One region of the Virgibacillus siamensis genome, then DNA from elsewhere that is predicted to be linked to it. Evidence: riboswitches for the same ligand, from Rfam matches in the RefSeq annotation. Region 1 holds a riboswitch; each other region holds the start of a gene.
The links. Region 1 has a riboswitch for thiamine pyrophosphate ahead of B1K71_RS04540 (thiamine phosphate synthase). Riboswitches for the same ligand answer to the same signal wherever they lie in the genome.

Region 1 (3,642 bases):
ACTGGATCGTCGGCGGCAGAAACAGCTGTATTCAATAGTACTCCGCTAGCACCAAGTTCCATGGCTATTGCCGCATCTTTAGGGGACCCAATACCTGCATCAACAATGACAGGTACATTCGCCTGTTCAATGATCAAACTTAATTGAAACTGGTTGAGAATCCCCTGGCCGGATCCAATTGGCGATGCACCAGGCATAATAGCATGTGCTCCGAGTTCTTCAAGCTTTCGCGCCAGGACAAGATCATCGGACGTATATGGCAATACCGTAAAGCCTTCCTTCAGCAATTCTTCTGTTGCCTTTAACGTTTCCACCGGATCGGGCAGTAGTGTTTTGTCACAACCGATCACCTCGACTTTAATCATGTCGCAAAGGCCGGATGCTTTGGCTAATCTTGCTGTTCGTATCGCTTCTTCCGCTGTTTTCGCACCTGCAGTATTCGGTAATAAATGGTACTTTTTAGCATCCAATTTTTCCAGAAAATTTGGATGTGATGGCTCGAAAATATTCATTCTTCTAACTGAAAATGTTAATACATCCGTTTCTGACACATCCACAGCTTTCTTTTGCATGTCAAAATCCGGATATTTTCCTGTACCTAACAGTAATCGTGACTTTAGATTTTTTTCTCCAATTGTCAACATTTCAACCGCCTCCTACAAATTGTACGAATTCAATTTTATCGCCGTCTGCTAAAGTGCGTTTCGAATAAATCGACTGGTCGATTATTTCCCCGTTATGCTCAACAATCACAACCTTATTGTCGATATGATAATGGTCCATGACATCTGTTATGGTAAACACACTTTCATCCAACTGAATATCATTGCCATTGATGACAAGTTTCATGTAGACCCCTCCTTTTGCGTCAACATCCGGTCAGTACGGAAAACACTATCAATCTCGCTACCATCCATTAAGTCAGCCATTAGCAGGCCTGTGATTGGAGCCAGCAAAATCCCATTTCGGTAATGGCCGGCAGCGAGGCTTAGCCCTCCCAATCGCGGATGCCTTCCCAAATATGGCAAACCGTCACCTGTTTGCGGCCGGACTCCAGCCCACGCTTTTTCCCATTTGGTTTCCTTTAATGCCGGGATAATAGATACGGCATCTTCCATTAGACGTAACAGACTATTAAGACTGACCGTTTCATCAAATGTATGCGGCTTTTGGGTAGCCCCAATGATTATTCGCCCACCGACTTTTGGGACAATATAGCAGCTTGTTGAAAAAATACTGGACGTGATAAGTTGGCCATGATGACGGACGGAAAAACATTCCCCTTTAACAGGATAAGAATCCAGCTTCAATCCTGTGTTATTAAGAAGTTGTTCGGACCATGCACCTGCCGCCACAATAACTTCATCCGCAAAAATGGTCTCTGTACCGGTTTTCACACCGACAACGCAATTGTATTCGATTACAAGACCCTGTACAGCTGTATATTCCATTACTTTTGCCCCCAGAACCGCGGCGGCCTGTGCATATGCCTTGGTCAGAAGCGGCGGGTTTACCTGACCGTCTTCCGGCAACCATAAGCCGCCAGACAGGTTTTCGGAAAGTACCTGCTCCTGCTGCAGAATTTTTTCCGGAGTAAGCCATTGCGCAACCCTGTTAGTAGATTTGGAGACTTTAACTTGATGGTCATCTGCCTTGTGCAGCTTTTGCTGAAATGCAGCAATATCCTTAAATTCAGCAGCTTCCTCGTTCGTCCGGGCAATTTTCAAAATACCACTTTGGATAAGTTCGATATCGATACCGGTCAATGATCGGAGCTCCTCAGCCAAGCCGAGAAACATCGCCCTGCTTTCTTTTGCAATTGGAAACAACGGATTATTCTTCTCCGACTCCGCCTGCGCTCCCAACATTCCTGCCGCAGCTCCTGAGGCTTTTCCCGCCAGACTGTCTTTTTCAACTACCAGTACACGGTAATCTCGTTTACACAATTGAAATGCAACAGAACAGCCGATAACTCCCCCGCCGACAATAATGACATCATAATGCTGTTTCATCGTTTCCCTCCCTAATTCAAGCGCTTTTCATCTAAAGCTTTTCGATATTTTTGGGCAGCCTTAACTGGATCATCTGACAGTAAAATACCTGACAATACCGCTACTCCTGTTGCACCGTTTTCAACCACAACCGGAGTATTTTCAGGCGTTATCCCGCCAATCGCAATCACTGGTGTCTTTGTATTCTGAGCAATATTTTTCAAACTGCTCAAGCCCCTGGGTTTCAGCCCCGGCTTTGACTGCGTTTCGAAAATATGGCCATAAAGCAAAAAGTCAGCACCATGTTCATCCGCGTAAACAGCTCTTCCCAAAGAATGCACTGAACAGCCAATATACAGTGAACCATGCGCTTTTCGCACCATTTCCACATCCGCAGTGTGTGTCAGTTGGACACCATGTGTATGCATACTCTGTGCAACCTCTATACGACTGTTAATTATAATTTTTTCAAGCGGAATCCCTTTGGAAATAAACAGATGTATTGTTGTAACCATCTCCTGATTTGTCCAGCGCTTTTCCCTTAGATGAAAAAAGTCAACATACGGATGTATTTTTTCAAGAATCCCAGCCAGTGTCCCCGGCGACTGTTTTCCCGTGGAAATCACATGAAGTTCTGCTATATCAATTCACCCCTTTTTATAAGAAATAGAGATAAAATAAAAAACCACTTCCCCAAACATAAGGAAGTGGTTTGAACGACCGTAAATATTTTGAAAAACAAATAAACAGCATCCGTCCCACCACTTCCCTTCGCCGGTATCAACCGTATCAAGTTCAAAGGGTCCCAAAGTCAATCACTCTGATCTCAGCCTTTTATAAAGGCACCCCTAGTGGTCTGCAAAAATATTCAATTATTGAATTCTAAGCTAATATAGATTACGAAAAAAGTCAACATATTAATTTATCAGTTGGAAGATCGGAGTTATTCAATGAGCGCGTTCGTTTGGTGAATAAAGAAATTGCTTCTAAATTACCCAGTTTACGGCATTATAATATTTTTCATCTAAGAAGTAGCCGATAACAGCACTTTGGGATGATCCACGGAGAATATGAAAAAGATATGAAAAAGATTGATAGTACCTACTAGCTTGTTCTCATCATTTTCAAAAATCCCAAAATAATAGTCCTCATCTTGTTTAATATTTTCGTTAGCCTTTTTCATCCTTTCTAGTTGCCCTTTGATTGTACCTCGAAAAAATTACGGTTTCCTTTTTGTAAATTCAGCATAGATTGAGCGTCATCGTTATTAAATGTCCGTATATGTATGTTTTCACCTTTTATCATAAAATTCACCTTTCTAATTCTAAAATCATAAACAATATTATTGTATATGATTCTACTTTCTTTGTCTGTGTAATTTCTGATAAAGTGTGCTCCTTAGGAATAGCATCATATGTGAAACGACTAACAATCCTTATTCCATAATTGCCCTTATCATGAAAAAAGGCGCAGTTCCTTCAAATCCAGAAATGCGCCCGATCGTATAAAGGAAGATAGCTTAAGGTGCAACAAGCTCTACTTTTATTCTATCAGGGTCTTCAAAATAAAGGGCATAATAGTTTTCATCCCCGACAAATGGGTGCGCGCGACAAGTTCCGCTATAAACCCTCTCAAGGGTGAACATGCGGGG
Region 2 (3,642 bases), on a different contig from region 1:
GAAGGTATTGACCGATCGTCATAATGTTTACATCATGTGCCAGCAAATCATCCATTGCCTGGATAATTTCTTCCTTTTCTTCACCAAGACCAACCATAATACTCGATTTTGTCGGTGTATTTGGTGCAATCTCTTTTACGCGTTGAAGTAATTGCAGTGAACGGTCATACATCGCACGTGCACGCACGCGTTTCGTCAGGCGGCGGACAGTTTCGATGTTGTGGTTAAATATATCCGGTCCACTGTCCATTAGTGTATGCAGGCTTTCATAGTCACCTTTCATATCGGACGGCAATATCTCAATTGTGCAGCCCGGATTCTGATTTCGAACTGCGCGAACGGTGTTGGCAAAGACCTGAGCGCCTCCATCGTTCAGGTCATCACGTGCAACTGCAGTGATGACGACGTGTTTAAGCCCCATTACGCTGACTGAGTCCGCCACACGCTTCGGCTCACCCCAGTCAAGTTCATTCGGCATTCCGGTTTTAACTGCACAAAAGCGGCAACCACGTGTACATGTATCACCAAGAATCATGAATGTTGCAGTTTTGCGTTCGCTCCAGCATTCATGTATGTTCGGGCAGCGTGCTTCCTCACAAACAGTATTCAATCGGTTTTCACGCATCAATTTTTTTAAGCCGCGGTATGATTTATTTGTATTGATTCGTGTTTTCAGCCACTCCGGTTTGCGTATGTATTCTTCCTGTTTTGCCACACTTACACACTCCTTGTTGGTTGTTTGGTTGAGTAGTTGGTTTCGGCTAGATGAAATACTTCGTTCCACTGGCTTTCAGATAGAGTAAATGGTTCAAGCTGAAGATCCAGACCATCTCTGAATCCTTCGTAAAAGGCTTTTTTTACCGTATCATAGGTTTGTTTTTGTTCGGTCAATTGATTAATTGCAGCTGCTTTCTTTGCAAAAGCGCGTCGTTTTCTTGCTTTTACTTCTTCATTTGGAAAGACAAATAAATCAAATAACATGATTTCATCAATGGACAGTGGTATTGACCCATGCTGCAGCAAAACTCCGCGTTTGCGGGTTTGCGCATTTCCGGATAATTTCTTGCCATCCGCAACCATCTCGTAAAATGCCGGGCGTTCAAAGCAGATGGCGCTTCTCTCTCTGGACAGATCTTCAGCGTAATTTGCCTCAATTCCCAGGTTTTTGTATCCTTGAATGATTCCTTTGGATAAAACATAGTATGCTTCCTGGATGGATGACGGGATACCCGGGTTTTTTTCGGAAATGACGATGCTGTAAGTCAGTTCATCATCATGCAGTACAGCGCTTCCGCCTGTCAGTCGCCGTACGTGCTGGCATTGATGTTTTTGCAGGTTGCGGTAATTAATTTCGGCATCCTTTTGAAAATGACCGAGTGACAGGCTTGGTTTTTTCCAACCGTAGAATCTTAGGACAGGCGGGATTTTTCCTTCACTATGCCAATTTAACAAAGCTTCGTCCAAAGCCATGTTTACGGAAGCATCATGAAACCCGCTGTCCAAGATTCCCCATTTTCCATGCATTATGTAACCTCCTTTATATTGATTCCGGATAATATAAAACTGCAGCCATATGGATGCAGTCGGATGATTTGTTATGACTGCACTTTCCCACGCTGGTATTATCCGGTTCGGGTTCAAGGGTCAGAACAACAAAGTCCTTCTCAGCCAATCTAGCTCCCCTAGTGCTAAAAAATGGAATTCAATTATTAATAATTATCTTAACGGGTATTTTTCATAATGTAAAGCATCCATTTTAGCTGAAGCCTCTATAATGATTTATCCACGGTTCCGGGGGGATATCCACGAATTTGAACTAGATATTCACGGTTCCAGGGCGGGTATCCACGAATTTAAGATAGATATCCACGATTTCTTACTTTACGTCCGCAAAACTAGTCACACCCGGGGGAAGACCCGGATGTGACTAATCTATATTTAGACACTCTCCTCGAGCAATTGTTGGACGTTTTCCGTTTTTCCCTCGTGTAAAAAATTAACAATGGTACTGCCGATGACGACCCCGTCACATGCTTCAGCAAGTTCATGTGCTTGAGAACTGGTAGAAACACCAAATCCGGCCAGGACCGGCTTATCGGTATAGTTTTTTAGTTTTTGAAGATAGTTTTTTACGTTGCTGTCATGCGTGGTTCTGGCGCCGGTTGTGCCTGTGACAGCAACAGCATAGAGAAAGCCTTCCGTTCGTTCAGCAATTTTTTGCAGCCGTTCATCAGGTGATGTCATTGCAGCAAGCCGGATATACGAAATGGCATTTTCTTGCAAATCATCTTTTACAATTGCTTCCTCCTCCAGTGGAAGGTCCGGAATAATAACACCGTTAACCCCCGCATCTGCACAATCTCTGGCAAAATTCCCGGCCCCGTACGTAAAAACAGGGTTTAAGTAGGTCATCAAAATAACCGGAATCGTTCGTTCTTCTTTAAAGCTTTTCAGTTTTGTCAGAACGGATGATAGGGTAGTGCCTTGTTCCAATGATCGTTGCCCTGCATCCTGAATGGTCGGTCCGTCTGCAACGGGGTCAGAGAAAGGAATTCCGAGTTCTACCGCAGCAGCACCGCTATTCTGCAAAAAATTTAGCTGCTCTTCCAATTGACCAAGCGGCCTGTCACCGGCCATAATGTACGGAACAATCAATTTTTTGTTGTTCTGAAGCTTTTCTTTCAGCGCTTTGTCCAGTTTAAGATTACTCATCAACGTCACCTCCTAGCAGATCTTTTACCGATTCAACATCTTTATCGCCGCGTCCGGACAGGCAAATGACAAGTGACTCGTCTTCATGCATATTTTTGGCATGCTTCAATGCAAATGCTACAGCATGTGCACTTTCCAATGCGGGGATAATCCCTTCTGTTTGCGAAAGGAGTTTGAACGCATCCAACGCCTCATCATCCGTCACAGATGTATAAGTTACCCGGTTCGTTTCATGTAGGTGACTGTGTTCGGGACCAATGCCAGGATAATCAAGCCCTGCTGAAATCGAATGTGCTTCTTCAATTTGTCCATTCTTGTCCTGGAGTAAATGGGTCATTGTACCATGGAGTACGCCAACAGTGCCGGCGGTTATAGTAGCTGCGTGTTTGTTTGATTCAATGCCGCTTCCGCCTGCTTCAACTCCGTACAGGTTTACATCTTGATCCTCTATGAATGGATAGAACATCCCCATTGCATTGCTGCCGCCGCCAACACATGCAGCGACTGCATCAGGGAGACCGCCCGTCAATTCCTGAAATTGCTGTTTTGTTTCCTGGCCGATTACAGCCTGGAAGTCACGGACCATTTTTGGAAATGGATGCGGCCCAACAACAGATCCGATAATATAATGGGTGTCATTCACATTACTGATCCAGTAGCGAAGTGCCTCGTTCACCGCATCTTTCAGGGTACCGCTGCCCTGTGAAACACTTTCGACTTTCGCCCCAAGCAGTTCCATTCGGAAAACATTGAGCTTTTGCCTGCGGATATCTTCTTCTCCCATGAAAACCACGCATTCCAATCCAAGCAGCGCGCACACAGTAGCTGTTGCAACCCCGTGCTGGCCGGCGCCGGTTTCTGCGACAACCTTCTTTTTCCCCATCCGCAATGTCAGCAGTGCCTGGCCGATTGTATTGTTGATTTTGTGTG
Region 3 (3,642 bases), on a different contig from region 1:
TTATCACCTGCTGATGGTTGATATGTGGAAATGAAGGTCGATTGCCCGATGAAATAAGGGCTGATGTTTTGGTATTAAGGCAGATAGATTTATTGGCAAGCTGATATGAAAAGAGCAGCCATAACCGGCTGCTCCCTATTAATTATGCTTATCGATTCTGCTTTCCGCAGTTGGCGATGCATCTGGTGCCGGTTTTGGCTTACGTGCCAACGCCATAATTCCGGCAATCAAGAGGAAAATCGCCGGTATCACTACACCAAGAACAGTCACAATGGTACCGAGCACTGATGTAATAATTAAAATAATTCCGGCAGCTTTCGGTTTCTTATTTCCTTTTAGCATTACAGCTGCAACAATACCCAAAATTAATGATACAACAGAAATAATACCGAAGAGCATAATTCCCCCCGAAGCCGTATCAAACATCGTCATAATATCACTTGCCGGCATTTGCGGGGTGGCCATTTCATTAGCAAGGTTTGACATAAGTTGCTCATTGTTTAATACAGATGCTCCAATAAATCCTCCCAATGCACATAATGCATATAGTACAACCCCTATAATCGATAACACAATTTCTCCTGTCCGTTTCATTACGTATTCTCCTCCTTTTTATGCATTCGCTTTTTCCATCAGGCTGACAACATACTGATCGAGCCTTTCTTTCATCATGTCATTGGTTAAACCGGTCATACCAAACGCTTCCCAGCCCGGATATACTTCCGGCGGTCCCACAAGCATATCTGCAACAGATAACAAATCCCAGTATGGCTCGTATGTAAATTGGGATCCGGCCTGTTTCCGGTATTCCGTGAGAAATTCGTCTGCAGCTTCAACTCCCCACAACATGGCAAGATTAACCCGGCAATGACCGACATCAACTCCACGCGGGCCCTTACAGCCATTCGGCCAATCAACGACACCACTGACGGAACCATTTGTCCATAACACATTCGCCGGATGATAGTCCCTGTGAATGAAGCATTCAGCCGAGTTTGGACGCGGGGCTTTTAGAAGATTAATAGCCTTTTTCCATGTATTTGAAACATTTGTCCAGTACGGCACACCAAATGAAGAAATATTATTATAGCTTTTATGAAGATATGGAAAGTTTTCGGCAGGAATGCCATGTAAACGTACCAAGGCATCCGCCAGACGCTGAAGCCATTCATCCATCTGCTCCGGCTTCAGATCTACCTCACCTTCAAGTTGCGTCATCAGCACTGCCGGAACTCCACAATGGTGACCCTTCTCATCATATGCAATAAGCCTCGGAGTTACAACCCCCGAATAATTCGCCATTTGCAGACATTCAGCTTCATGCAGTGCCAAATCAGGCTCTTCACTCAGCCATTCCCTGTTATCAAATTGCCGGACCACATAGGGATGAAGCTGCCCTTCTGACTTGAGTGAAACACTATGTAATGTGGATGATGTACTGCCCTTAAGTTGGTCGACTGATTCAACCACAGCCTTGGGATCCGTCTGATTGATGACCCAATCAAGCACAGCTGCCGGCAAATTTATATTTTCCTCCATACATAAGCCTCCCTCAGTTGTGTAGTACGACCCGCAGTACAAAAAGGTTTCGTAATCGCTGCACTTCTAAAAATTCCCATGACAAACTACTATTCTTTTGTTATGCTTAGGCAGAACAATTTAATACTATTATATTCACTACTAGGGGTGCCCAAAATGCGGGCTGAGAGGGAAGTGCAAATCAGCTTTCCGACTCTTATGGACCTGATCTGGTTAATACCAGCGGAGGGAAGTAGACTGATGCAATTTTTAACAGTAACCTATTTCAAGCCAGGTCCGTCATTGGATCTGGCTTTTTTTATCTTACTTCTGCATCCTGGTCCCATCCCAATAGAAAGGAGGGTTTGATTGAATCAAACACAATTAATAACGACAATGGCTGTCTTTATTGCAATTGGAACAATCGGTGCACAATTACTTCGGTTTCCGGCGGGTGTTGCAAAAGCCTACCCGGTCCAGCACGCCGTTAATGTAATGGCTGCGGTAACACTTGGCCCAGGACCTGCTGTTGTGATTGCATTCATGATTGGTCTGCTCCGGAACATGCTTGGTCTTGGTACGCTGCTCGCTTTTCCCGGTGGAATGGTTGGTGCTTTTTTGGCCGGAATTCTTTACAAAAAAACGTGCAAAAAGGGCATGGCGGCATTAGGCGAAGCAGTAGGAACCGGGATCATCGGTGCACTTATTTCGGTTCCGATTGCCAATCTTTTGATGGGCAGTTCGGCAGGCGCATTGTTCTTTTTGCCATCGTTTCTGGTCAGCAGCATTACAGGTGCTTGTATCGGCTGGCTTGTCGTCGCAAAAATAAATCAGCAACATGTATCACTCGACAATAAATTATAATTTTTAGGATGAACTGCTGGGGGCGCTGTTATGGCTGAGAATAGGAACTTCCTTTGTCCGGAGAAAGACTGTATAAGATTATTATCCTATTTTATTCACCGGATTGAACAAGCGATGTCTAGCTCCAGCGCCCAGCAACTGGCAAACTTCACACTCCTCCACTACGATAAAGAAGACTTGCCGATTGGTGAAACCAGAGGCTTAGTCGCACTTATACCCTTGTGGTGAAAGTCAACATCGGTTCGCTTTCAGCTCACCGTGTTTCCTTTATCTCATTTTTGGAGGAAGATCGGCTAAAACCGCCGCTTTGCGCGGCAACGCCGACCCACCCTGCATGGCAGGGCGCAGTTTGTACGTTGCTAAACGGGCGCTTGCGCTTTTCTTAATTGGAACCTGATCAGGATAATACCTGCGAGAGGGAAGTAGTTGCAGACATGTCAACTCCTATCCATTCCCCGGCAGCTTCTGACAAGGAGGCTATATTGATGACTTTTTCACAGGTTTTACGCGAAGAAAACAACGACGTTTTTCAGGCTATTTTTGATCATCCGTTTGTGGATGGAATCGGAAAAGGTGATGTTCCCGCCAAGGCAATCACCCATTACATCAAAGCGGACTTTGAATATTTGAATGCATTTATGCGCATTTATGGTATAGCTGTTTCAAAATGCGACTTGCGTGAGGATATGCAATTCTTTAATGAACAGATTCAATTTGTATCGAATAGTGAAATTCATCCGCATCACAATTTTTGCGATCATGTCGGTGTAGGTTATGACGAGCTGCAGGGGCATCCACTGCCGCCAACAGCTGACCACTATGTCAAACACATGATGTATCATGCACAACTGGGAAGTCTTGGTGAAACACTGTGCGCCCTTCTTCCCTGCCCATGGACATATTTGGAGATAGGTCAGGAGTTAATGGAAACGTACAAACCGGATCAAAATCACCCGTTTTACCCATGGATCAGCTTTTATGCGGATGAAGAAGTTGATTCAATTACCATGGAAATGCGCAGTCGGCTTGATAAAATTGCGGAAAACAGTTCATTGGAGCAACAGCAAAAGATGAAAGAAGCTTTCCGTAAGAGCTGCCAGCTGGAGCTTTCATTCTGGGAAATGGCCTACACATGTGAAGAATGGCCTGTGAAAGATGCGGTGTTCAGCAAATGAAGCAGATACCATGTGCACTGACCATTGCAGGTACAGACCCCAGTGGAGGTGCGGGAATACAGGCTGATTTAAAAACATTTCAGGA
Region 4 (3,642 bases), 660 kb from region 1:
GATGGCAGCAGGAACAAGCAATGCACATATGAGCGGCACTGCCGGTGTCGGCCAAAAGAATAACGAAATGACATACGTAACGCCAATCAGAACAAAAAATGACACATGACCATTGACCATTACCTTCTGGATTGGCTGAATCATTTTCCTGTCCGCCCCAAGATCACGGAGCGAATGTAGCAGCGCCATCATGAATGTAATAATCAAAAAGATGCTAAACAATTCCTTTGCTGCAACCAGATTGGCATTAAATATCGAAATAAACCCATCAACAATATTTCCATTATATACCCAAGCAATAACGAACGTCCCGAGTAATGAAGGGAGTACAACTCCTTTCCGGAAAATCATTGTCAGTATAATAATCAATGTGAATAAACCGTATAACCAATGTGAGATGGTCAGCTCCATTGCAACCACTTCCTTTTTTGAATGTGCTATAGCCTATGCACAAAACGGGAGAGTGGTGTCAATGGAGAGGGTCTATTGGTTTATATATTACAGACGAAATGCGCGAAAATAATATCCTTCTTAATAGCTTCTTAATCTGATGATACTTCCCCTTCGGCACAATCATTACATAACAGCCTGCCGTCTATCTGCTCACCATCAAAAAAGCCATTTTCACAGTAAACATTTTTCCCGCATGCCTGACACGCACCGATTAACTCTCTCATTAATATCACCTCTTTCTTTAGTATAGAAAAATAGTCCCTTGCATGCAAAGGACTAAAAATGGTGAGCGGATAATTTTAATGGGTAGATTCGATTAATGTTTTCGGTTGCTTATAGAATAACAGAAACACAAGCACAGCAGTCAAAATAAATGACGGCAGCATATAGGAGCCATTATAAAGCAGCGAATACAGCCATACGGGTTGTCCTTTTGGAGCTGCTTCTGCAAAAAATGCTATCCCACCAGCAAAATGCGCTAAAAAACGCAGCCCGGTTCCAATAAAAACACCAAGTGCAATATACAGAAAACTGCTCTTTCCATTACCTTTGCGGATGGCATTTCGAACCGGTTTGGCAAACGCGCCGGCAAGACCAAGCACCGTAAATGCCACAATGTAATCAAGAAATCCCTGAAGAGGTGTCAATATATATGCACCAAACATTATTTGCAGAACTCCCCATAAAAATCCTGATAAAAGACCGCCTTTCAGCCCCCAGCGGAATGCAACAATAAATATCGGAATCATAGCAAACGATACCGAGCCGCCCTGCGCCCATATTTTAAAAGATAAGAACGGAATCATATCCAATAACAGCGCCAAAGCTGTAAAAATAGGAACCTCCACTAAAAACAGTGTACGCTTCGATTGCACAACTATCTGCCTCCCCTTCCCTGTCGGCACGGTCGCCAACATGATTTTTGCACACAAAAAAAGCAATGCCAAGGGGAAGCTTCCTGATGGGGAATCCGCTCACATCGCTAATGTAATCCATCAAAAAAAGCCACCATCCCTACGCTAGTATTAACTAACAGGTTCAAAGGGTAAGAACAACTTGTTCACTCTCAGCCGTTTGGCTCCCCCTGAAGGCTTCTATTAATTTGCTTTTTATGTTAATTGTATTATATCGTACCTGAAGCGGAATGACAAAATTATAGTTTCATAAATTCTTCAACATCTTTTACACAAAGGGCAATTGCGCTCTCCCAGAAATCGGGTTTTGTCAGATCTACATCCAGATGCTTCGCGGCCAAATCTTCCACCGTCATCCGTCCGGTATCCCGAAGCAGTGCAATGTAGTCATCTTCAAAATCGCCGCCAAGTTCTTGTGCATGTGCGTAAATGCCAAGACTGAATAAATAGCCAAACGTGTACGGGAAGTTATAAAATGGTACACCGGTTATATGAAAATGCAGTTTGGATGCCCAGAAATTTGGATCATAATCAGTGATGGAATCTCCATATGCATCTTTTTGTGCCTCCACCATCAACTCATTTAACCGTTCCACTGGTACCATACCATTTTTCCGTTCTTCATAGAAACGCTGCTCAAAGTTAAACCTTGCCTGAATGTTCATGAAAAAGGCAATACTCCGCTGAATTTTCGTCTCGAGCAATGATTTCTTTTCCTCCGTGTCTGACGCGTTTTTGACGGATGCATCAGCAACAATCATTTCAGCAAACGTTGAGGCTGTCTCCGCTACATTCATTGAGTATCCCTGGTTCAGTCCATGCATATCATTCATAACGTGCTGATGATAGGCATGGCCAAGTTCGTGAGCTAATGTTGCGATGTTGGATGATGTCCCGGAGTAGGTCATGAAAATCCGGGTTTGTTTACTTTCCGGAAAACTGGTACAAAAGCCCCCGGGACGTTTGCCGGCACGATCCTCTGCCTCGATCCAACGTTTCTCGAAAGCCATTTGTGCAAAATCAGCCATTTTGGGACTGAAGGCACGGAATTGTTCCACTATGAAATTTGCTCCATCCGTATAAGGCGTTTCTGTAACAGTGTTCGAAAGTGGTGCCCCAATGTCATACATACTTAGCTTATCCAGTCCAAGCAATTCGGCTTTCTTTTCCAAAAATGCTGTGAAATGTTTTTTATTCCGATTAATAGCATTCCACATTGCATCAAGCGTTTCCCTTTTCATACGATTTATGTTAAGCGGTTCTTTCAGTACGTGTTCCCAATTTCGGTGCTTATACGTTTGCAGCCGAAAGCCGGCCAAATGATTCAATGTCTGCCCGAAAAAATCCGCATTTTCCTGCCAGGCTTTGCCAAGCTGTTCAAATACATGTTTTCTGACGGCCCGATCGGGTTCACTCAATTTGTTGGATGCCTGTCCAACAGAGTAATGCTTTATCTTGCCCTTTTCTTCAATATCCACACTCATATTCGCAACCACTGTATCATACATTTGGCTCCAACCGTGATATCCATCAACTGATAAATCATTAATCAGTTTCTCTTCATCAGCTGAGAGAAGTTCTTTTGCTTTATCCCGAAACTCATTCAACACAAATTCAATATCACGAATTTCCGGATCATTCAACAGTTCATCCCACACCCCATCCTGAATTTCCGCTAACTTCTGGTCAAAATTCGTTTTGACCGCTTCCATTTCTGCGCGCAGTTCACTTCTTTTCCCAACCAAAAGGCTTGCTTTCTTATCGTGAATATCCTGTGCACTGATACAACTGATAAATGCAAATGCCTCTCCCATTTTATTACGTGTATTTTCGAGTAAATGAACAATTTCTTTAATTTCATCGGCAAGACTTGTCTGAGCAGGATCGAATTCCCCAACCGCATTTGACAGCATTTTCACATCCTGCTTCACATCATGCATATGTGTATGTAATTCTTTTGATTCACTTCCCCCCGGAAATATCACATCAATATCCCATGAAGGATTATACGTAATTTGTTGCATCTAATCTCCCCTTTTAATTAAAAATTTTCTTTATATTAAGTATAGCGAAAAAAGAACTTTAATTCAGTAGGGATTATGACCTATTATAAAGAGCCCGATGCCTGTATGCATCCGGGCTCATGTTATGCGGTAATAACAGCTCCTGTCGACGGGTGTGCATATATCTGCACCTTCCCGAAATCACGCGTTTGTATAATATACACATGGGCTTGGGGACTACCAAGTACTTCATAGGTGAGACCCCCAAACTT

Region 2: another riboswitch for thiamine pyrophosphate. It lies ahead of B1K71_RS01575 (lipoate--protein ligase family protein); the one in region 1 lies ahead of B1K71_RS04540 (thiamine phosphate synthase).
Region 3: another riboswitch for thiamine pyrophosphate. It lies ahead of thiW (energy coupling factor transporter S component ThiW); the one in region 1 lies ahead of B1K71_RS04540 (thiamine phosphate synthase).
Region 4: another riboswitch for thiamine pyrophosphate. It lies ahead of thiT (energy-coupled thiamine transporter ThiT); the one in region 1 lies ahead of B1K71_RS04540 (thiamine phosphate synthase).

The regions. Positions count from the first base shown of each region.
Region 1 is NZ_FUIH01000007.1:178,576-182,217, reverse strand. It holds gene B1K71_RS04555 (thiazole synthase) at 1-644, opposite strand, end outside; gene thiS (sulfur carrier protein ThiS) at 646-849, opposite strand; gene thiO (glycine oxidase ThiO) at 846-2,012, opposite strand; gene B1K71_RS04540 (thiamine phosphate synthase) at 2,024-2,617, opposite strand; TPP riboswitch at 2,741-2,851, opposite strand; partial or broken gene B1K71_RS20370 (VOC family protein) at 3,511-3,594, opposite strand.
Region 2 is NZ_FUIH01000006.1:132,485-136,126, forward strand. It holds gene lipA (lipoyl synthase) at 1-715, opposite strand, end outside; gene B1K71_RS01575 (lipoate--protein ligase family protein) at 718-1,524, opposite strand; TPP riboswitch at 1,592-1,694, opposite strand; gene trpA (tryptophan synthase subunit alpha) at 1,939-2,712, opposite strand; gene trpB (tryptophan synthase subunit beta) at 2,705-3,642, opposite strand, start outside.
Region 3 is NZ_FUIH01000006.1:72,088-75,729, reverse strand. It holds gene B1K71_RS01280 (DUF4064 domain-containing protein) at 139-594, opposite strand; gene B1K71_RS01275 (phosphotransferase family protein) at 613-1,539, opposite strand; TPP riboswitch at 1,673-1,787, shown strand; gene thiW (energy coupling factor transporter S component ThiW) at 1,888-2,382, shown strand; gene tenA (thiaminase II) at 2,868-3,557, shown strand; gene thiD (bifunctional hydroxymethylpyrimidine kinase/phosphomethylpyrimidine kinase) at 3,554-3,642, shown strand, end outside.
Region 4 is NZ_FUIH01000007.1:841,097-844,738, reverse strand. It holds gene B1K71_RS07840 (hypothetical protein) at 1-411, opposite strand, end outside; gene B1K71_RS20255 (hypothetical protein) at 543-677, opposite strand; gene thiT (energy-coupled thiamine transporter ThiT) at 753-1,328, opposite strand; TPP riboswitch at 1,448-1,548, opposite strand; gene B1K71_RS07830 (M3 family oligoendopeptidase) at 1,607-3,391, opposite strand; gene B1K71_RS07825 (N-acetylmuramoyl-L-alanine amidase family protein) at 3,514-3,642, opposite strand, start outside.